One region of the Streptomyces sp. NPDC029169 genome, then DNA from elsewhere that is predicted to be linked to it. Evidence: riboswitches for the same ligand, from Rfam matches in the RefSeq annotation. Region 1 holds a riboswitch; the other holds the start of a gene.
What was found. A riboswitch is a leader RNA that binds a small molecule or an ion and turns the genes downstream of it on or off. The one in region 1 is predicted to bind glycine.
Positions count from the first base shown of each region.

Region 2: it holds a riboswitch for glycine, as region 1 does, so the genes downstream of both, gcvP (aminomethyl-transferring glycine dehydrogenase) here and gcvT (glycine cleavage system aminomethyltransferase GcvT) in region 1, are expected to answer to the same signal.

Region 1 covers NZ_JBVHXA010000010.1:197,674-208,045, forward strand. Annotated here, with positions in the region: gene ACZ4VI_RS20630 (enhanced serine sensitivity protein SseB) at 1-418, opposite strand, end outside; gene ACZ4VI_RS20635 (AAA family ATPase) at 834-1,505, opposite strand; glycine riboswitch at 1,647-1,749, shown strand; gene gcvT (glycine cleavage system aminomethyltransferase GcvT) at 1,911-3,050, shown strand; gene gcvH (glycine cleavage system protein GcvH) at 3,134-3,511, shown strand; gene ACZ4VI_RS20650 (serine hydroxymethyltransferase) at 3,536-4,795, shown strand; gene ACZ4VI_RS20655 (L-serine ammonia-lyase) at 4,943-6,313, shown strand; gene ACZ4VI_RS20660 (hydrophobic protein) at 6,391-6,546, shown strand; gene ACZ4VI_RS20665 (CopD family protein) at 6,557-7,483, opposite strand; gene ACZ4VI_RS20670 (EF-hand domain-containing protein) at 7,569-7,784, opposite strand; gene ACZ4VI_RS20675 (GNAT family N-acetyltransferase) at 7,858-8,496, shown strand; gene ACZ4VI_RS20680 (YncE family protein) at 8,498-9,697, opposite strand; gene ACZ4VI_RS20685 (polysaccharide deacetylase family protein) at 9,697-10,372, opposite strand, start outside.
Region 2 covers NZ_JBVHXA010000029.1:18,130-28,501, reverse strand. Annotated here, with positions in the region: gene ACZ4VI_RS33900 (DUF881 domain-containing protein) at 1-216, shown strand, start outside; gene ACZ4VI_RS33895 (FHA domain-containing protein) at 278-1,213, shown strand; gene ftsR (transcriptional regulator FtsR) at 1,243-1,986, shown strand; gene ACZ4VI_RS33885 (bifunctional nuclease family protein) at 2,040-2,513, shown strand; gene ACZ4VI_RS33880 (MerR family transcriptional regulator) at 2,718-3,362, shown strand; gene ACZ4VI_RS33875 (DNA polymerase IV) at 3,435-4,796, shown strand; gene ACZ4VI_RS33870 (PRC-barrel domain-containing protein) at 5,182-5,550, opposite strand; glycine riboswitch at 5,663-5,761, shown strand; gene gcvP (aminomethyl-transferring glycine dehydrogenase) at 5,939-8,824, shown strand; gene ACZ4VI_RS33860 (DUF5999 family protein) at 8,936-9,142, opposite strand; gene ACZ4VI_RS33855 (hypothetical protein) at 9,470-10,069, opposite strand.

The DNA of each region.
Region 1 (10,372 bases):
GCCGGACCCGGCCGCCGCTCGCGGGGCCGTCCAGCGGGGTGCGGCCGACGCGGCAGAGCTCGGCGACGGCGGGCGGGGGCAGCGGGGCGCCGACGGTGCCGCCGGGGTTCACGGCGATGCCGAGCTGCGGGGGCAGGCCGCGGGCGAAGTCACGGGCGGGCGCGACGGTGAAGGACATGTGGCTGCCGACGCAGGCGAGGAACTGCTGCTCGGAGCTGAAGACGGGGACGTACGGGAGTCCGTCGATCTCCATCGTGGGCAGATCGAGGTCCCGGCTCTCCGGGCCGCCGCCGTTGGGCAGCGGCACCCAGACGGGGCTCCGCCCGAGCACCTCGACGAGCCGGCCCCCGGCGGAGGGGTTGCCGAGCGAGGCCGCGAGGACCTCTTCGAGCTCGTTGCCCGGCCACGTAACGTCCACGGTTCCCGATTCCCCTTCTCACGCGCGCTGGTCGCGACACTCTCCCGCGCCCTGGGTCACGTCTCACGCCCTGGGTCACGGCGCCCTCGCGCCCTGGTCACGACGCCCTCGGGGCAGAACCCTAACGCCGCCCTGACACCGCCGCGTCCAAAAGCCCCCGGAGCCGGCGGGTCCGGTTCGACCGGGCGGCCGTCCGACGGGCGGGATCGGCAGGCGCCGATCCGTCTGGGCGGCGGCCGACGCGGCAGGAGACCCGCCGCCGGCCCGCGTCAGCGATCACCGGCGCGCACGAGGCCCGCCGTCAGCGCGCGCCGGCGATCGCCCCGCGCGGCGGAGGTCAGTCCGTGGTGCCGGCGATCGCCCTGCGCGGCGGGCGTCAGTCCGCGGTGCCGGCGATCGCCCAGCGCGGCGGGCGTCAGTCCGCGGTGCGGAAGCCGATCGCCTGGAGGGCTCCCGCGGCGTCGCGGTCGAGGAGGGTTGCCGAGGCGCAGCCGCGCGGCAGGCGGCCGGACTCGACGGAGCTCAGCAGGCGGCCGACGGCCCGGCGGTGGCGGGCGAAGGCGTACCCCGAGACGCCGCGGCCCCGCTCGCGCTGTCCCGCGCGGGCCGCGTCGGGGGTGACGTCGAGCAGGACCAGATGCAGCGAGCGGCCCCGGCGGCGGGCCTCGCGCGCCAGCCAGTTCCGTACCCAGGACTGCGTGCCGCAGTCGTGGACGACGACGCTCCGCCCGGAGCGCAGCGCCCGCCGCAGCCCGGCGTAGTGGGCGAGCCGGGCCAGCGGGCGGTAGACGGCGTACGGCAGGAAGCCCGGCAGCCGGGCCTCCCAGCGCTCGCGGGCGTCCTGCGAGTCGATGCCCAGGCCCTCCGCCGCGCGGCGCATCAGCGTCGACTTGCCGCTTCCGGGCAGCCCGGAGACCACCACGAGGTCACCGGCGGCGAAGGCGAGCGTCCGGGGACCCCGGCCGCCCCGCTCGCGCAGGTCGCGCAGCAGGGGCGTGGCGGCGCGGCGCCTCCGCGTCCTGGCGCGGGCGCGCGGAGCCGCTATGCCCGTGCCCGTGGCGTAGGCACCGGTGTGCTGGATCGTCATCGCTCTCTCCCCCTGTCGGGTCCCGGGGACCCCCTGCCCACGAAGTGTAAAGAAGCGGTAATAAGGCACAAGCGATTTGCCGATCGGACACCGCGTGCAATGATGTGCGCGCCAAGCGCACACAACCGCATACCGGCCGCTCGAATCCGCGCGGGAGAGTCCCGGAACCACCACGGTGGGCCCCGGGCGCCGAAGGAGCAAGACCCTCCCTTGAATCTCTCAGGCCCCGTACCGCGTGGATGAGGCAGATCTGAAAAGCGGGACGCCCCATGGCGTTCCCACCCAAGGTGCAAGCCGATCTCTCGGTGACGAGATGCTCTCGGTGAACCTCTCAGGTTCCATGACAGATGGGGAGGACGTCCTCGCCCGTCATGTTTTCCGCCCTTGGGACCCGGGAGCCACCCCATGAGCACTGCCCCCCGCCATACCGCCCTCGATGCCCTGCATCGCTCCCTGGGCGCGACCATGACCGACTTCGCCGGCTGGGACATGCCGCTGCGCTACGGCAGCGAGCGCGACGAGCACAACGCCGTCCGCACCAAGGCGGGCCTCTTCGACCTCTCCCACATGGGCGAGATCACCGTCACCGGTCCGCAGGCCGTCGAGCTCCTCGACTACGCCCTGGTCGGCAACATCTCCACGGTGGGCGTGGGCCGCGCCCGTTACACCATGATCTGCCAGGAGGACGGCGGCATCCTCGACGACCTGATCGTGTACCGGCTCCAGGAGCGCGAGGCTGGGTCTCTTCACTACATGGTCGTCGCCAACGCCTCCAACGCCCAGGTCGTCCTCGACGCGCTGACCGCGCGCGCGGCCGGCTTCGACGCCGAGGTCCGCGACGACCGTGACGCGTACGCCCTGATCGCCGTCCAGGGCCCGGAGTCCCCCGGCATCCTGAAGTCGCTCACCGACGCCGACCTGGACGGGCTGAAGTACTACGCCGGCCTCCCGGGCACGGTCGCCGGGGTCCCCGCGCTGATCGCCCGTACCGGCTACACCGGCGAGGACGGCTTCGAGCTGTTCCTGAAGCCCGAGCACGCCGAGGGCGTCTGGCGGGCGCTGACCGAGGCCGGCGCCCCGGTCGGTCTCATCCCGTGCGGCCTGTCCTGCCGTGACACGCTCCGCCTGGAGGCGGGCATGCCGCTGTACGGACACGAGCTGACGACCTCCCTCACCCCGTTCGACGCGGGCCTCGGCCGGGTCGTGAAGTTCGAGAAGACGACCAACGAGGGCCGCTTCGTCGGCCGCGAGGCGCTCGAGAAGGCCGCCGAGCGCGCCGAAACCGCCCCGCCGCGCAAGCTCGTCGGCCTGATCGCCGAGGGCCGCCGCGTCCCGCGCGCCGGCATGGCGGTCGTCGCCGACGGCCAGGTCATCGGCGAGGTCACCTCCGGCGCCCCCTCCCCCACCCTCGGAAAGCCGATCGCGATGGCGTACGTGGACGCGGCGCACGCCGAGCCCGGCACGCAGGGTGTAGGTGTGGACATCCGCGGCACCCACGAGCCGTACGAGGTCGTGGCGCTGCCCTTCTACAAGCGCCAGAAGTGACACGCCTCACTCCGTCCCACTTCTCGTCTCACCCCGTAAGACCCGCGTACATCAGCACTCCCCCGATCCAGGAGAATCACGACATGAGCAACCCCCAGCAGCTTCGCTACAGCAAGGAGCACGAGTGGCTGTCGGTCGCCGAGGACGGCGTCGCGACGGTCGGCATCACGGAGCACGCGGCGAACGCCCTGGGCGACGTCGTCTTCGTGCAGCTCCCGGAGGTCGGTGACACGGTGACCGCGGGCGAGTCCTGTGGCGAGCTGGAGTCCACCAAGTCCGTCAGCGACCTGTACGCGCCGGTGACCGGCGAGGTCGTCGAGGCCAACCAGGACGTCGTGGACGACCCCTCCCTGGTGAACTCCGCCCCGTTCGAGGGTGGCTGGCTGTTCAAGGTACGCATCGAGGGCGAGCCGGAGGACCTGCTCACCGCCGACGAGTACACCGCATTCACCGCCGGCTAACCGAGACCCCCTAGGGATCGATTCATGTCGCTTCTCAACACCCCTCTCCACGAGCTGGACCCGGACGTCGCCGCCGCCGTCGACGCCGAGCTCCACCGCCAGCAGTCCACCCTCGAGATGATCGCCTCGGAGAACTTCGCTCCGGTCGCCGTCATGGAGGCCCAGGGCTCGGTCCTCACCAACAAGTACGCCGAGGGCTACCCGGGCCGCCGCTACTACGGCGGCTGCGAGCACGTCGACGTGGCCGAGCAGATCGCCATCGACCGGATCAAGGACCTGTTCGGCGCCGAGTACGCCAACGTCCAGCCGCACTCCGGCGCCTCCGCGAACCAGGCCGCGCTGTTCGCGATCGCCCAGCCCGGCGACACGATCCTGGGCCTGGACCTGGCCCACGGCGGTCACCTCACGCACGGCATGCGCCTGAACTTCTCGGGCAAGCAGTTCGACGTGGTCGCGTACCACGTGGACGACTCCGGCCTGGTCGACATGGCCGAGGTCGAGCGCCTGGCCAAGGAGCACCGCCCCAAGGTGATCATCGCGGGCTGGTCCGCCTACCCGCGTCAGCTGGACTTCGCCGAGTTCCGCCGGATCGCCGACGAGGTCGAGGCGTACCTGTGGGTCGACATGGCCCACTTCGCGGGTCTGGTCGCGGCCGGTCTGCACCCGAACCCGGTCGAGTACGCGGACGTGGTGACCTCCACCACGCACAAGACGCTCGGCGGCCCGCGCGGCGGCATCATCCTCGCGAAGAAGGAGTTCGCGAAGAAGCTGAACTCCTCGGTCTTCCCCGGTTTCCAGGGCGGCCCGCTGGAGCACGTGATCGCGGCCAAGGCCGTATCCTTCAAGATCGCGGCCTCGGAGGAGTTCAAGGAGCGCCAGCAGCGCACGCTGGACGGCGCCCGGATCCTCGCCGAGCGTCTGACCCGCGGCGATGTGGCGGAGCACGGCGTCTCGGTCCTGTCCGGCGGCACGGACGTGCACCTGGTCCTGGTCGACCTGCGCAACTCCGAGCTCGACGGCCAGCAGGCCGAGGACCGGCTCCACGAGGTCGGCATCACGGTCAACCGGAACGCGATCCCGAACGACCCGCGTCCGCCGATGGTCACCTCGGGTCTGCGCATCGGTACGCCGGCGCTCGCGACGCGCGGTTTCGGCGCCGAGGACTTCGCCGAGGTCGCCGACGTCATCGCGGAGACCCTGAAGCCCGGTTTCGACGCGGAGGCCCTGAAGGCCCGGGTCGTCGCGCTGGCGGAGAAGCACCCGCTGTACCCCGGCCTGAAGTAGTTTCGTACCCTTTTGTTCGTACGAACGTCCGGGGCACCGCGCACACTGGAGTGAGCGCGGTGCCCCACCCCCTTTTGCCCGCTCTTCCTGCTCCGTTCTGCACCACCCCGGCAGACAACGGCGTCTAGCCCCCACAAGGAGTTCCCCGTGGCCATCTCGGTCTTCGACCTGTTCTCGATCGGCATCGGCCCGTCCAGCTCCCACACGGTGGGCCCGATGCGCGCGGCCCGGATGTTCGCCCGCCGGCTGAAGAACGAGGGGCTGCTCGCCCACACCGCGTCGATACGGGCCGAGCTGTACGGCTCGCTGGGCGCGACGGGCCACGGCCACGGCACGCCGAAGGCGGTCCTCCTCGGCCTGGAGGGGAACTCCCCGCGCACGGTGAACGTGGAGACGGCGGACGACGAGTTCGAGCGGATCAAGTCGAGCGGCCGGATCAACCTGCTGGGCGCGCACGAGATCCCGTTCGACTTCGACGAGGATCTGATCCTGCACCGCCGGAAGGCGCTGCCGTACCACGCCAACGGCATGACGGTCTTCGCGTACGACTCCGAGGGCGCGCTCGTCCTGGAGAAGACGTACTACTCGGTCGGCGGCGGCTTCGTCGTGGACGAGGACGCGGTCGCGGGCTCGGACCCGATCATCCCGGACGACACGGTCCTGAAGTACCCCTTCCGCACGGGCGACGAGCTGCTCCGCCTGGCGAAGGACACGGGCCTCTCCATCTCCGCGCTGATGCTGGAGAACGAGAAGGCCTGGCGCACGGAGGACGAGATCCGGGAGGGCCTCCTCGAGATCTGGCGCGTCATGCAGTCCTGCGTCTCGCGCGGCATGTCCCGCGAGGGCATCCTCCCCGGCGGCCTGAAGGTCCGCCGCCGCGCCGCGAACACGGCGCGCAAGCTGCGCTCCGAGGGCGACCCGGCGGCGCTGGCGATGGAGTGGATCACGCTCTACGCGATGGCCGTGAACGAGGAGAACGCGGCGGGCGGCCGCGTGGTCACCGCCCCGACGAACGGCGCGGCCGGCATCATCCCGGCGGTCCTGCACTACTACATGAACTTCGTGCCGGGCGCCGACGACGACGGCGTGGTCCGCTTCCTGCTCGCGGCGGGCGCGGTCGGCATGCTCTTCAAGGAGAACGCCTCGATCTCCGGCGCCGAGGTCGGCTGCCAGGGCGAGGTCGGCTCCGCCTGCTCGATGGCGGCGGGCGCCCTCGCGGAGGTCATGGGCGGCACGCCGGAGCAGGTCGAGAACGCGGCCGAGATCGGCATGGAACACAACCTGGGCCTGACCTGCGACCCGGTCGGCGGCCTGGTCCAGATCCCGTGCATCGAGCGCAACGGCATGGCAGCGGTCAAGGCGGTCACGGCAGCAAAGATGGCGATGCGCGGCGACGGCAGCCACCTGGTCTCCCTGGACAAGGTCATCAAGACGATGAAGGAGACCGGCGCCGACATGTCGGTCAAGTACAAGGAGACGGCGCGGGGCGGGCTCGCGGTGAACATCATCGAGTGCTGAGGGCCCAATAGCAGGGCCGCATGGTACGCGGGATCGGGGGCACCCGCTCGGGGACGACCGTCGAGGAGGTGGACGTCGTGGTGCCGCTTCTTCTCGTACTGATTCTGATCCTGATCCTCTTCGGAGCCGGGTTCGCGGCCGACGTGCTCTGGTTCATCGCCATCGCCGTTCTGGTCCTGTGGCTGCTCGGGTTCCTCATGCGCAGCGGGGGCGGGCGCTGGTACCGGTGGTGAGGTTGTGAGGTCAGGGCGCGGTGAGCCAGTGGGGGTCCGGGACCGCTGTCAGGACCGCTGAGATCACCACGACCGCCGCGAGTGCCCCCAGCTCGATCCGGGCCGGTGCTTCCGCGCCGGGGCCGCGGAGGAGGCGGTGGCGGGCCGCCAGGGCGAGGAGGCTCGCCACCGCCACCAGGGCGAGCTTGGCCAGGAGGACCCTGCCGTAGGCCGTGGTGAGGACCAGGTCCAGGGGGAGGCGGCGGAGGGTCGAGCAGGTGCCCGTGACGATCAGCGCCGTGAAGATCCAGGCCGCCACCCGCGCGTAGCGGAGGAGCACCTCGCGCCCGTGCACGGTCCCGCGCAGCCGTACGGTCCGCAGGACGTACAGGAGACCCCCGCACCAGAGCGAGGCCGCCGTCAGATGGACGACCGTGAGGGTGACTCCGACCGCCGGGGAGGTCGGTTCGGGGTGCGCGCGGAGGGCCTCCGCGCCGACCACGACGGCCAGCGGGGCGAGAGCGAGCCCGGGGCGGCGGCTCACGGCGCACATGGCCGCGAGGGCGAAGGCGTTCGTCGTGACGAGGAGCAGGCGCCCCTCGCGGGTGGCGTACACCGAGGTGAGGCTGAGGCCGCTGACGGCGGCGAAGAGCAGGATGAGCCCGGCGGAGGCGGCCGCACCGGCCACCGCGGCCGGCACGGACCAGCGGCGTGGCAGCGGGCCGTCGCGCGCGAGACGGACGCCGACGAGTTCCCCCAGATGGACGGCGAGCGCGACGAGGACGAGCAGCCTCAGCAGACTGGTGATACCCGCCGCGGGGATACGGAGCTCCCCGGTGCCCGTCTGGGCGAGGCCCACGCCGAGGAGGGTGAGCAGGACGGCTGCCAGGACGGCCACGACGGCCATCGCGGCGGCCGTCGGACGTATCGGGGTACGTGCGGATCCGGGGGGCGTCACGGCTCGATCGTCACCGGCGCCCGGACGGGCGGCAACTCACGTACGTACGCACGGAGTACACGCCGCCCGCCCCGCTCCGGCGAGGTCAGGCCTGGCTGAGGTGCGCCCAGAACTCGTCCCAGGACAGCTTGCCGTCGCCGTTGTCGTCACGCTGCTTGATGAGCGCCTCGGCGACCGTCTCGGTGACGTGGAAGTCACCCAGCTGGGCCATCACGCTCTTGTACTCGGCGGCGGTGATGAGGCCGTCCCCGTCCACGTCGAACCGCTCGAACGCCTTGCGTGCCGACTCGATGTCCGCCACTTTTTCCGCCCCTTCGTGGTGCTTCTCTGACGGGGCCAGATTAGCGGGCGCGCCCATGCCCGATCATGGGGGTATGAGTGATGACGTGGCACGGATCCTGGCAGCGGCGGCACACGGGCAGTTCCCGCCGCCGGACGGCTCGACGACGGTCGTCCCGCAGCCGAGCCCCCGGGACGCCGGCGTCCTCGCCTTCACCGCGCACTCCGTCGTCTTCACGGACGAGGATCCGGCATGGGTACGGGAAGAGCTCGCGGCCGCCTCGGCCGACCCGCTCGCCGCCTCGATGAACCCGGGGTTCCTCGTGGCCCTGATGCGGCGCACGGGCATGCACATGAACACGATCGACCTGCTGACCGTCGCCCGTGCGCTGCCCGGGGAGCCCGAGCTGCCGCTGCGGGAGATCGAGGACCCGGAACACCCGCGGGTGGCGCGGGCGATGAAGTTCCGCGACGACGTACGGGTGTGGGCGGCCGACGGCGGGGTGGTGATCCTGGGCCGTGGTGTGGCGGGCCGCTGGGAGGCCGCGATCGAGGTCGAGGAGGGGGTCAGGCATCGCGGGATCGGCCGGGCGCTGGCCCTCGCCGCCCGGCATCTGACGCCGGGCGACGTGGTCTGGGCGCAGCAGTCCCCCGGCAACGCGCGCAGCGTCCGCGTCTTCCAGGCCGCGGGCTACCGCCCGGTGGCCTCCGAGGCCCTGCTCATCGCCGGCTGACTCAGCGGAAGATGCCCGTGTGGCCCAGTGAGTACCTGCCCGGCTGGGGGTAGACCGCGAGGCCGTGGGGGCCGCCGCCGACCGGGATGCGGGCCAGCTGGCTGCCGGTCTTCGTGTCGATCGCGTACACCTCGGAGTCGTAACGGCCGGACAGCCACAGCACCTTGCCGTCGGGCGAGACGCCGCCCATGTCCGGGGAGCCGCCGTCCGGCAGCCACCACTTCTTCGTCAGCTTGTTCTGGGCGAAGTCGAAGACCGAGATGGAGCCCTCGCCTCGGTTGGGCACGTACATCTCGCGCGAGTCCCGGCTGATGTACAGGCCGTGGCAGCCCTTGCCGGTCGGCAGGAGCTGCGGGGTGGTGAACTTCTCGCCGTCGAGGACCCACATGCCGTGGGCCATCATGTCGGCGATGTAGAAGGTCTTGCCGTCCGGGGAGATCTTCACGTCCTGCGGCATGGCGCCCTCGAAGGGCAGCCTCTGCTGGCCGATGACCTCCATCTTCTCGGTGTCGACCTTCAGGAGCTCGCCGGAGAACTCGCAGGAGACGACGAAGTACCGGCCGTCGGCGGAGAAGTCCGCGTGGTTCACGCCGTAGCAGGAGACCGGGACGGTCTTCTTCCGCTCCATGGTGTGCGGGTCGCGGAAGACCAGTTCGCGGTCGAGGGAGGCCATGACGACGGCGTACTTCCCGTTGGGCGTGAAGTACAGGTTGTACGGGTCGTGGACCTCGACGGGCTTGCCCGCGACGCCGGTGGCCGGGTCGATCGGGGTGAGCGTGTGGCCGCGGTTGTTGTTGACCCAGAGGGTCTTCATGTCCCAGGACGGCACGACGTGCTGCGGCTGGATGCCGACCGGGATGGTCTCGATGACCTGGTACGTCGCCGGGTCGATGACCGAGATGGTGTTGGAGTTGGTGTTGGGGACGTACACCCGGCTGGGGAAGTCCTTGACCACGGGTGAGAGCTTGTTCGGGCGGTCGGCGGCGTAGACGTCGTTGGGGTCGAGGACCGGCGGCATGCCCGGCAGTCCGGCGGGGACGGCCTTCTTCGGTACGGCGGGGACCGCGCCGGCCTCCTTCTTGGCGCCGCTCCGGGGCTCGGGGGCCTGGCCGGCGATGCCGCACCCGGTCGCGGCAGACGCGAGCGCGGCGAGCAGCGCGGCGGCGAGGAGGCTCTTCGTACGCGTGGTGAGAGGCAGCATCAGGTCAGCAGCTCCGTGGTCGTCACCGCGCGCAGGCCGCGGCGGTCGAGGTCGGCGAGGAGGGGCGTCAGTGCGGCGAGGGTGTCCGCGTAGCCGAAGTGCAGGCTCACCACGGAGCCGCCCCGGACCGCCTCGGTGACGTTGCGGACGACGGCGGGGGCGCCGGGCGAGGTGAAGTCGAGGGAGTCGACGTCGTACGAGAGGCAGTGCAGGTAGCCGGCCCGGCGGGCGGCCCGCTGGACGGTGTCGGTGGCGTGCCGGGTCCTGGAGGGCCGGAACCAGGTGCCGATGGAGCCGGTGAGCCGGCGCAGCCGGGCGGCGCAGGCGGTGATCTCGGCGTACGCCTCGTCCTCGGTCATCGCGTTGATGTCGAGGTGGCGCTGGGTGTGGTTGCCGAGGTCGTGGCCGCCGTCGAGGATCCGGCGGGCGAGTTCGGGGTACCGGTCGAGCCACTCCCCGACGGCGAGGACGGTGACGCGGGCGCCGCCCTTCTCGGCCTCGGCAAGCACGGCGCGGGCGAGGGCGGGGTCGCCCTGGCCGTGGAAGGTGAGGGCGACCCGGGGGCGGTCGCGGGGGCCGCTCTCGATCTCGGCGGGGTGGCCGGGGAAGCGGCGGGGGCCCGGGGCGGCGGCGGGCTTCCGGACGGGGGCGGGCTTCCGGACGGCGGCGGGGCCA
Region 2 (10,372 bases), on a different contig from region 1:
ATAGAGATCGATGGAACGAAGGTGACCGCTCCGTACGTCTTCAAGGTCATCGGCAAGCCCGAGGATCTCGAGCCCGCGCTCAACATCCCTGGTGGCGTCGTGCAGACGTTGGAGAAGGAGCAGGCCACAGCGACCGTGGCCCGGTCCCAGAAGATCGTCGTGGATGCCTTGCGACCTGCGAAGCGGCCTGACTACGCTCAGTCGTCCTCGCAGTGAGGCGGGGGTGCATGGCGGCCGTGCGACAAGGGGAAGACGTTGCGGGGGGTCGCCGCACCACATGTGTGGTGCGTGGTGGAAACTGTCGGGTGGATACGGACGTTGTGAGGATGTCCGGTTCGGCAGGTGTGTTCATTCAGGGTTCGTCCTGCCCCACGGGCGGGTCTGTTTCGGTCAAGGGGAATCGCCCGTGAGTTTTTTTGGGAAGTTGTTCGGCAAGAGCGCACGCGAGGACGGCAATGCCAAGCACCGCGCGCCGCGCCATGCCCAGAGCGAGGAGCAGGGTGGCGAACGCCCGCTGTTCCGTGACGAGGTCGACGGCCAGGGCGCGTCGTCTGTTGACCCTGCCGGTGCCGGCCGCATAGGTTTCGGAGAACCATCAACCTCAGGTACGGGTGGAGGGTTCACCCCCGACCCGTATGCGACACAGACCTCTGCGGGTCAGCCGCGGCAGGAGGATGCGTCCATGCCGGTGTGTACGAGGTGCGGTCACCGCAATGCCGCGGACAGCCGCTTCTGCTCCCACTGCGGCACACCGCTGCGGAGCGGGGCGCCCGTGGAGCGCGCGTCCGAGACGACGTCGACGATCTCGATCTCCGGCCTCGAGGCGTACGACGCCGAGGTCACAGGCCAGACCGCGATGCCGTCCCTCTCGCCGGAGGCGCTGGCGGCCGTCGAGGCGCTGCCGGCCGGATCGGCTCTCCTCGTGGTGCGCCGGGGTCCGAACTCGGGCAGCCGCTTCCTGCTGGACAGCGAGCTGACCACGGCCGGCCGTCACCCGCAGAGCGACATCTTCCTCGACGACTTCACCGTGTCCCGGCGCCATGTGGAGTTCCGACGGGCGCAGGACGGCAGCTTCACCGTCGCCGATGTCGGCAGCCTCAACGGTACGTACGTCAACCGTGAGCCGATCGACTCGGCCGTTCTGTCCAACGGCGACGAGGTGCAGATCGGCAAGTACCGGCTGGTCTTCTACTCGAGCCAGCGAGGCGCGTGACGCCTCGGGGAAGTCTTCAGGGAAGGTCCATGCTGCGAACACCGACGGGCGGTGCCGGTCACGGCACCGCCACCGCGGGCGAGCGGCTGGTGAGCATCGGGACGGTGCTGAACCAGCTGCGTGACGAGTTTCCCGAAGTGACCATCTCGAAGATCCGGTTCCTGGAGGCCGAGGGGCTCGTCGAGCCCCGACGGACGGCCTCCGGGTACCGCAAGTTCAGCCCGCAGGACGTGGAGCGGCTCGCTCAGATCCTGCGGATGCAGCGGGACCACTACCTTCCGCTGAAGGTCATCCGGGAGCATCTCGACGCCCTCGCGCGGGGGGAACAGATCAAGCTCCCGTCCCCCAGCCCCCAGCGGGACCTGCTCGACGGCGCCTGGGAGGCGGAGGGTGACCGTCCGACCGCCGCGCGTGTGGGGCGGGCCGAGCTGCTCGCCGCCGCCGAGGTGACCGAGGAAGAGCTCGTGGAGTGGGAGTCCTACGGGCTCATCGCTCCGGGACCCGAGGGCGGCTACGACTCCGAGGCGGTCACCGTCGCCAGACTTGTCGCGGATCTGGGGAGATTCGGTCTGGAACCCCGGCATCTCCGGGCCGTCAAAGCCGCTGCGGACCGGGAGGCGGGACTGGTCGAGCAGATGGTCGCACCGCTGCGCCGGCACCGTAATCCGCAGACCAGAGCCCATGCGGAGGCCACCGCGAAGGAGCTCGCGGGGCTCTCCGTACGGCTGCACGCGGCACTGGTCCAGACCGCGCTCGGGCTCCGGTTGCAGTGATCTTGTAGGGGCCCGACTACCCAAACCGGTCGGGCACGTCCTAGGGTTGCTGTGTGAACGAGCTCGACGTTGTGGGTGTCCGGGTGGAAATGCCCTCGAACCAACCGATCGTGCTCCTGCGTGAAGTGGGAGGCGATCGGTACCTCCCCATCTGGATCGGACCGGGTGAGGCGACCGCGATCGCCTTCGCCCAGCAGGGCATGGCCCCTGCCAGGCCGCTGACGCACGACCTCTTCAAGGACGTCCTTGAAGCCGTGGGCCAAGAGCTCACCGAGGTCCGCATCACCGATCTCCGTGAAGGTGTCTTCTACGCGGAGCTGGTCTTCGCCAGCGGCGTCGAGGTGAGCGCCAGGCCGTCCGACGCGATAGCGCTGGCCCTGCGCACCGGGACGCCGATCTTCGGCAGTGACGGTGTGCTGGATGACGCCGGTATCGCGATTCCTGACGAGCAGGAGGACGAGGTGGAGAAGTTCCGCGAGTTCCTCGACCAGATTTCCCCGGAGGACTTCGGGTCCAGTAGCCAGTAGCCGTGGGCTTGTAGCTGTGGGCTTGATCTGGCCGTCATGCGCGGGGTGCCGTCAGGGCATTCGGATAGCCTTTCCCCGGAGAGGGATACGTGAAACCACTCTCAGGGTGATTATCACTCGGCGTGCCGAGTGTGGCGATCGTTGACGCACCCCAAGTGACTGCCTACCTTCGTGTGGGCAGGTCAAGGACGGAGGGTCGGCGTGATGAGCAGCGGCGACGGTACGGCAGGGGGCTCCCTCGGGCGCGCGCCCGGCGAGAGCGGTCCGTATCCGCTTCACGGCAGTGTGGGCGACTCCGGGGCGGGCGCGGGTGCGGTTGCGGGTGCGCGGATGGCGGGTACGCCGGTGAGTACGGACACGGTCGGGTACCGCGGTCCGACCGCCTGCGCGGCGGCCGGGATCACCTACCGCCAGCTGGACTACTGGGCCCGCACCGGGCTCGTCGAGCCGAGCGTGCGGCCGGCGTACGGATCCGGGACGCAGCGGTTGTACAGCTTCCGCGACGTCGTCGTACTCAAGATCGTCAAGCGTTTCCTGGACACCGGGGTCGCGCTGCAGAACATCCGGGCCGCCGTGCAGCATCTGCGGGCCCGTGGCTTCCGCGATCTGGAGCGGATGACCCTGATGAGCGACGGGGCGACGGTGTACGAGTGCTCCTCGCCCGACGAGGTCGTGGACCTGCTCCAGGGCGGTCAGGGCGTCTTCGGGATCGCGGTCGGCGTGGTCTGGCGCGATGTGGAGGCGGCGCTCTCGCAGCTGCACGGGGAGCGCATCGACACCGGTGAGACGCTCATCGGGCACAACCCGGGTGACGAGCTCGCGCGTCGGCGGCGCGACCGGGCGGTTTGAGCGCTCAGGGCCCCGGCGCGTCCGTATGCGCGTGCGAGTCGATTGTCAGTGGCGTAGGGCAGCATCGGAGTTGTGAGAGCCGCGCCGACGATTCTGCATCTCGACATGGATGCCTTCTTCGCCGCCGCCGAGCAGGCGGCGAAGCCCAGTCTGCGCGGAAAGCCCGTGGTCGTCGGCGGGCTGGGCCCGCGCGGGGTCGTGGCCACCGCCTCGTACGAGGCGCGGCGCTTCGGCGTGCACTCGGCGATGCCGATGGCGCAGGCGCGACGGCTCGCGCCCAACGCGGCCTATCTCGTGCCGCGATTCGGCTTCTACCGGTCGATCAGCGAGCAGGTCATGGAGCTGCTCGGGCGGCTGTCGCCGCTGGTCGAGCCGCTGAGCCTGGACGAGGCCTTCGTGGACCTGGAGGCCGGGGGCGTGGCGGACGACGCCGCGAGCGCCCGGGAGGCCGGTGAGCGGCTGCGCAGGGACATTCTCGCCACCACGGGGCTGACGGGGTCAGTGGGGCTCGCGGGGTCGAAGATGCTCGCCAAGATCGCCTCCGAGGAGGCCAAGCCGGACGGCCTGGTGCTCATAGAGCCGGGGACGGAGCGGGATCTCCTCGGGCCGAAGTCCGTGCGGATCCTGCCGGGGGTCGGGCCGGCCACGGGGGAGCATCTGCGGCGGGCCGGGATGACGACGGTGTCGGACCTGGCGGAAGCAGGCGAGGACGAGCTTGTACGGCTGCTGGGGCGGGCGCACGGGGCCTCCCTGTACCGGATGGCCATGGGGTACGACGATCGGCCCGTGGTGGCCGAGCGGGACGCGAAGTCCGTGTCGGTCGAGGACACCTTCGACGTGGACCTGCACGACCGGGTGCGGATCCGGATCGAGGTTGAGCGGCTGGCCGAGCGGTGCGTGGGGCGGCTGCGGGCGTCGGGGCACTCGGGGCGCACGATCGTGCTGAAGGTCCGGCGCTTCGACTTCTCGACGCTGACGCGCTCGGAGACGCTGCGGGGGCCGACGGACGATCCCCTGGTGGTGCGGGAGGCGGCGGGGCGGCTGCTCGAGGGGGTGGACACGACGGGTGGGGTGCGGTTGCTGGGGGTGGGGGTGAGCGGGCTCGCGGACTACACGCAGGAGGATCTGTTCGCGCAGGCGGCGGACGATTCGGGGGCGGGGGCGGAGGAAGCCCCTGCGCCGGAGGCCGCTGCCGAACCGGAGGAGCCGGTGCCCGCCGAGCGGAGATGGGCGCCCGGGCACGACGTACGGCATGCCGTGTACGGGGCCGGGTGGGTGCAGGGGAGCGGGGTGGGGCGGGTCACCGTGCGCTTCGAGGAGCCGGGGTCGGGGCCGGGGCGGGTGCGGACGTTTCTCGTCGATGATCCGGAGCTGGAGGTGGGGGAGCCGCTGCCGCTGGCGGGGGGCGGGGCGGGCACGGCGGCGGTCGCCTAGTGGGGGTGCGCCCGGCCTCCGGCCGGGCTGGGGTCCCCACCCGCACCACCCGTGCAACTGAGATGACAGAGGTGCGGGTCTTCCCGTGGGGGCTGAGCACCGTCGGCGTCCGCGGGAGGCGCCTGCGGCAGCCTTTGCGCCGCGGGGGAGGTCGGACGCGGCGGCTTCGCGCCGCGGGAGGGCGTGGCGTCGGTGACGGCGGGTCCCCCCATGGGGGCTGAGCGACGCCGTCGGCGGCTGCGGCAGGTTCGCCATGCAGGAGGGTGGCGTGGTGGCGTAGGCGTCTAGCCCTCCGCCTGGCCTGCGACGTGGCCGGGTGTGGACGGCATGCCGTCCAGCGCTCCGCCTGGCCTGCCAGGTGGCCGGGTGGTGGTGGCGTAGGCGTCTACCCCTCCTCCTGGCCTGCCAGGCGGCCGAAGTCGACGTCTGCTGGGGGTGGGGGTGGGAGGGCCAGGCTGTAGTGGCGGTAGAGCTGGAGTTCCTGTTCCGGGGAGAGGTGGCGGCCCACGCCGAAGTCGGGGGCGTCCTTGATCAGGGCGCGCTCGTACGGGACGTGGAGGCCGTCGCCGACCAGTTCGCTCGGCTCCAGCGGGACGAACGCGTCCCGGCTGAAGAGGCCGGTGCGGACCGCCGCCCACTCGGGGACTCCCGTCGCGTCGTCCAGGTACACCTCGTCCACGGTGCCGATCTTGTGTCCGTTGCGGTCGTACGCCTTGCGGCCGATCAGGCTGCGCGGATCGATGTCGGTCTGCACGGTCCCTCCAACTGGTCGCAACTGCTCTACAAACTACGAAAGTGCACATCTGGGATGTCGGCCACTTGAGCGATGGGACCGGGAACCGCGCTGGTAGGCTGGCTGTGGCTGTCGACCCTGTGCGGGAGAGTCCTCCGAAGAAACCTTTCGGAGGCGCCGAAGGAGCAAATCCTCCCCGGAATCTCTCAGGCCCCTGTACCGCACGGACGAGGTCACTCTGGAAAGCAGAGCGGAGGTCCGACGGCGTCCGCTCTCACCGACGGTGAAAACCGGCGTGCCTTTGGCGTGCCGGTGAAGCTCTCAGGTTGAGATGACAGAGGGGGAGGCCGTCCGGGCACCCGCGCCGTGGTGCCCCTCGCAGGTCGTGACGACCAGGAGGCCTCCGTACATGACCGCCCACCGCATTCCGCTCTCCGAACTCGAACAGGGCATCCCGTTCGAGCAGCGGCACATCGGGCCCGACGCCGAAGCCCGGGCCAAGATGCTCGCGCAGGTCGGCTACGGCTCCCTCGACGAGCTCACGGCCGCCGCCGTGCCGGACGTGATCAAGAACGCCGAGGCGCTCGGCCTGCCCGCCGCCCGGACCGAGGCCGAGGTCCTCGCCGAGCTGCGTGAGCTCGCCGACCGCAACCAGGTCCTCGCCCCCATGATCGGGCTCGGGTACTACGGGACCTTTACGCCTCCGGTCATTCTCCGGAACGTCATGGAGAATCCGGCCTGGTACACCGCCTACACGCCGTACCAGCCCGAGATCTCGCAGGGGCGCCTCGAGGCGCTGCTCAACTTCCAGACCATGGTCGCCGACCTCACCGGGCTGCCCACCTCCGGCGCCTCCCTCCTCGACGAGGGCACCGCGGCCGCCGAGGCCATGGCGCTCTCCCGCCGGGTCGGCAAGGTCAAGAACGGTGTCTTCCTCATCGACGCCGACGCCCTGCCCCAGACCATCGCCGTCATCGAGACCCGCGCCGAGCCGACCGGTGTCGAGGTCGTCGTCGCCGACCTCAGCGACGGCATTCCGGCCGAGATCGCCGAGCGCGGTGTCTTCGGCGTGCTCCTGCAGTACCCCGGTGCCTCCGGTGCCGTCCGTGACATCAAGCCGCTCATCGACGCGGCCCACGAGCTCGGCGCGATCGTCACCGTCGCCGCCGACCTGCTCGCCCTGACCCTGCTGGCCTCGCCCGGCTCCCTCGGCGCCGACATCGCGGTCGGAACGACGCAGCGGTTCGGTGTGCCCATGGGCTTCGGCGGGCCCCACGCCGGCTACATGGCCGTCCAGGACAAGCACGCCCGCTCCCTGCCCGGCCGCCTCGTCGGCGTCTCCGTGGACGCCGACGGCAACAAGGCGTACCGCCTGGCCCTGCAGACCCGTGAGCAGCACATCCGCCGCGAGAAGGCCACCAGCAACATCTGCACCGCGCAGGTCCTGCTCGCCGTCATGGCCGGTATGTACGCCGTCTACCACGGGCCCGACGGTCTGAAGCAGATCGCTCAGCGCGTCCACCGGTACGCCAGTGTGCTCGCCGCCGGTCTCACCGCCGGTGGGGTCGAGGTCGTCCACGGCGACTTCTTCGACACCGTCACCGTCCGCGTGCCGGGCAAGGCCGCCGAGGCGGTCGCCGCCGCCCGCGAGGCCGGCGTCAACCTGTACCTCGTCGACGCCGATCATGTCTCTGTTTCGTGTGACGAGACCACTGGGCGCGCTCAGCTCGCCGCCGTCTGGGGCGCCTTCGGTGTCGCCGCCGACATCGAGGCCCTGGACGCCGCCACCGAGGACGCGCTGCCCGCCGGGCTGCTGCGCTCCGACGCGTACCTCACCCACCCGGTCTTCCACGCGCACCGCTCCGAGACGTCGATGCTGCGCTATCTGCGCAAGCTCGCCGACCGCGACTACGCGCTCGACCGCGGCATGATCCCGCTCGGCTCCTGCACCATGAAGCTGAACGCGACCACCGAGATGGAGCCGGTGACCTGGCCCGAGTTCGGTCAGATCCACCCCTTCGCGCCCATCGAGCAGGCTGCTGGGTATGTCACGCTGATTCGTGAGCTGGAAGAGCAGCTTGCCGAGGTCACCGGTTACGACAAGGTGTCCATCCAGCCCAACGCCGGTTCGCAGGGCGAGCTGGCCGGTCTGCTGGCCGTCCGCGCCTACCACCGCGCCAACGGCGACGAGCAGCGCACCGTCTGCCTCATCCCGTCCTCCGCGCACGGCACCAACGCGGCCTCCGCGGTCATGGCCGGCATGAAGGTCGTGGTCGTCAAGACCGCCGACGACGGCGAGGTCGACGTCGAGGACCTGCGCGCCAAGATTGCCCAGTACCGCGACGAGCTGTCCGTGCTGATGATCACCTACCCGTCCACGCACGGTGTGTTCGAGGAGCACGTCGCCGACATCTGCGCCGAGGTCCACGAGGCCGGCGGTCAGGTGTACGTCGACGGCGCGAACCTCAACGCGCTGGTGGGTCTGGCCAAGCCGGGCAAGTTCGGCGGCGACGTCTCGCACCTGAACCTGCACAAGACCTTCTGCATCCCGCACGGCGGCGGTGGCCCCGGCGTCGGTCCGGTCGGTGTGCGTGCGCACCTCGCCCCGTACCTGCCGAACCACCCGCTCCAGCCGAGCGCCGGTCCCGAGACGGGCGTCGGCCCGATCTCGGCCGCCCCGTGGGGTTCGGCGGGCATCCTGCCGATCTCCTGGTCGTACGTGCGTCTGATGGGTGGCGAGGGCCTCAAGCGCGCCACGCAGGTGGCCGTCCTCGCGGCGAACTACATCGCCAAGCGCCTGGAGCCGCACTACCCGGTGCTCTACACCGGTCCGGCCGGGCTCGTCGCCCACGAGTGCATCGTCGACCTGCGCCCGCTGTCGAAGGCAACCGGCGTCAGCGTCGACGACATCGCCAAGCGCCTGATCGACTACGGCTTCCACGCGCCCACGATGTCGTTCCCGGTGGCCGGCACCCTGATGATCGAGCCGACCGAGTCCGAGGACCTGACCGAACTCGACCGCTTCTGCGACACGATGATCGCGATCCGCGGCGAGATCGAGAAGGTCGCGTCGGGCGAGTGGCCGGCCGACGACAACCCGCTGCACAACGCCCCGCACACCGCCGCGGCGCTGGGCGGCGAGTGGAACCACGCGTACACCCGTGACGAGGCGGTCTTCCCGGCCGGTGTCTCGGCCGCGGACAAGTACTGGCCGCCGGTCCGCCGGATCGACGGCGCGTTCGGCGACCGCAACCTCGTCTGCTCCTGCCCGCCGCTGGACGAGTACGACAACTGAGCACAGCGCGGGCCGCGGGCCTGACATGAGTCAGGGCCGGTTCGGAGAGTCTCTCTCCGGGCCGGCCCTTGCGCGTTCCCTCGTACGTGTCGTGCCCGATGCGCCCTGATGTCAGGCGGCGGTCGTCACCCTGCCCGCCGTCAGCGGGCGGTGCGGGGCGATGATCTGGCCGTCCGGCAGCAGTTCACCGGTGTCCTCGAAGAGCAGGACCCCGTTGCACAGCAGGCTCCAGCCCTGCTCCGGGTGGTGCGCCATCAGGCGGGCCGCCTCCCGGTCGGCTGAGTCGGCGGTGGGACAGGCAGGCTGGTGCTGGCACATGGATGGGTTCTTTCGCTGCGTCGTGGTGAGTGTCGTCCTGCGGCTCGCTGCGGTGCTCATGGCCGCCCCCCGTTGTCGGTTCGGTTCTTCCAGTCTTCCCCCACGGACGTCGATCCGCAGGTATTTCACGGCAGCTCTTCCTACTGCATGAAGACGTATCACCCGCGCGAGCGGTTCAGTTCAACTGGGCGGTCTCTTCGGGTGGTTCGGGGTAGCCCTGGTGGGCTAGTCCGTACGGGGAGGGGTGTTCGACGCTGCCGTTCGGACAGTATGGCGCCCCGCGGCGGGATCTGCCGCGGGGCGACTGGGGGGCTCGTCAGGGGTGGATCAGGCCGGCGCCGGGGTGCCGAAGAGCGGCGGGGGTGCCAGCCGCAGGGTGAGGACCGGCAGCAGGTCGGCGACCCGGTGCGGCCGGTGGGCCGCGATGCCGGGCGGAGCCGGGGCCAACGGGACGAGCAGGTCGGCCGGGTCGGGCGAGGAGGAGGCTCCGTCGGCCTCCGTGTCGCCGTGCAGCCACAGCGTCAGCATGTACAGCTCCGGTACGGAGAGCAGCCGCGGCTGGTACGCGGTGGGCAGGGTCTCTGCCTGGTGCAGGGCGCGTTCGGTGGCCGTGACGTAGGGGCCCTCGAAGAAGTGCGAGAAGGACCAGCCGTCGGGGGTGAGCATGGTGTCGGCCGCGGCCACCGCCCGGTCGGTGCCCCGGATCAGGAAGCGCCAGCCGGCCAGCCGCGTGCGCGGTGTCTGCCCGGACGGGACGACCTGGTCCCGTACGTCGAGGACGTGGACGGGCAGGGGAAGCTCGGGGCTCAGTGGCCCCTGGGCGGACCGCAGGGCGGGAGTTCGCGCCTCGCTGACGGCGGTGGGGGAACCGAGAGCCGCGAGGACACTGCGCAGGGCCGGCGCAGGGGCCGGGGAGGGTCGGAGCATGATGGGTCGCCTCTCACTCAGGAGACACGGTGATGCGTGGGCAGGTACGACGGCGCTGTGGGCTGCCGGGCCGAAGGGGCCATGAAGCCATGGCCGGTGCCAACACTCTGCCTCGTCCACGGAGTTTATACGAGACGTGTTCACGCAGTGTTTCCTCTAGCGGTCGCCGATATTGCCGACAAGGCGTCAACCGGCCTTGTTCCAGAGGTGATTCATCGTATTTGTGACACGCGCCGGTCGTCTGCCTGCGAGGACTTCGCCGCCGCGGACGGCCGGATATCGACTCCACGCTTTCCGTGAATA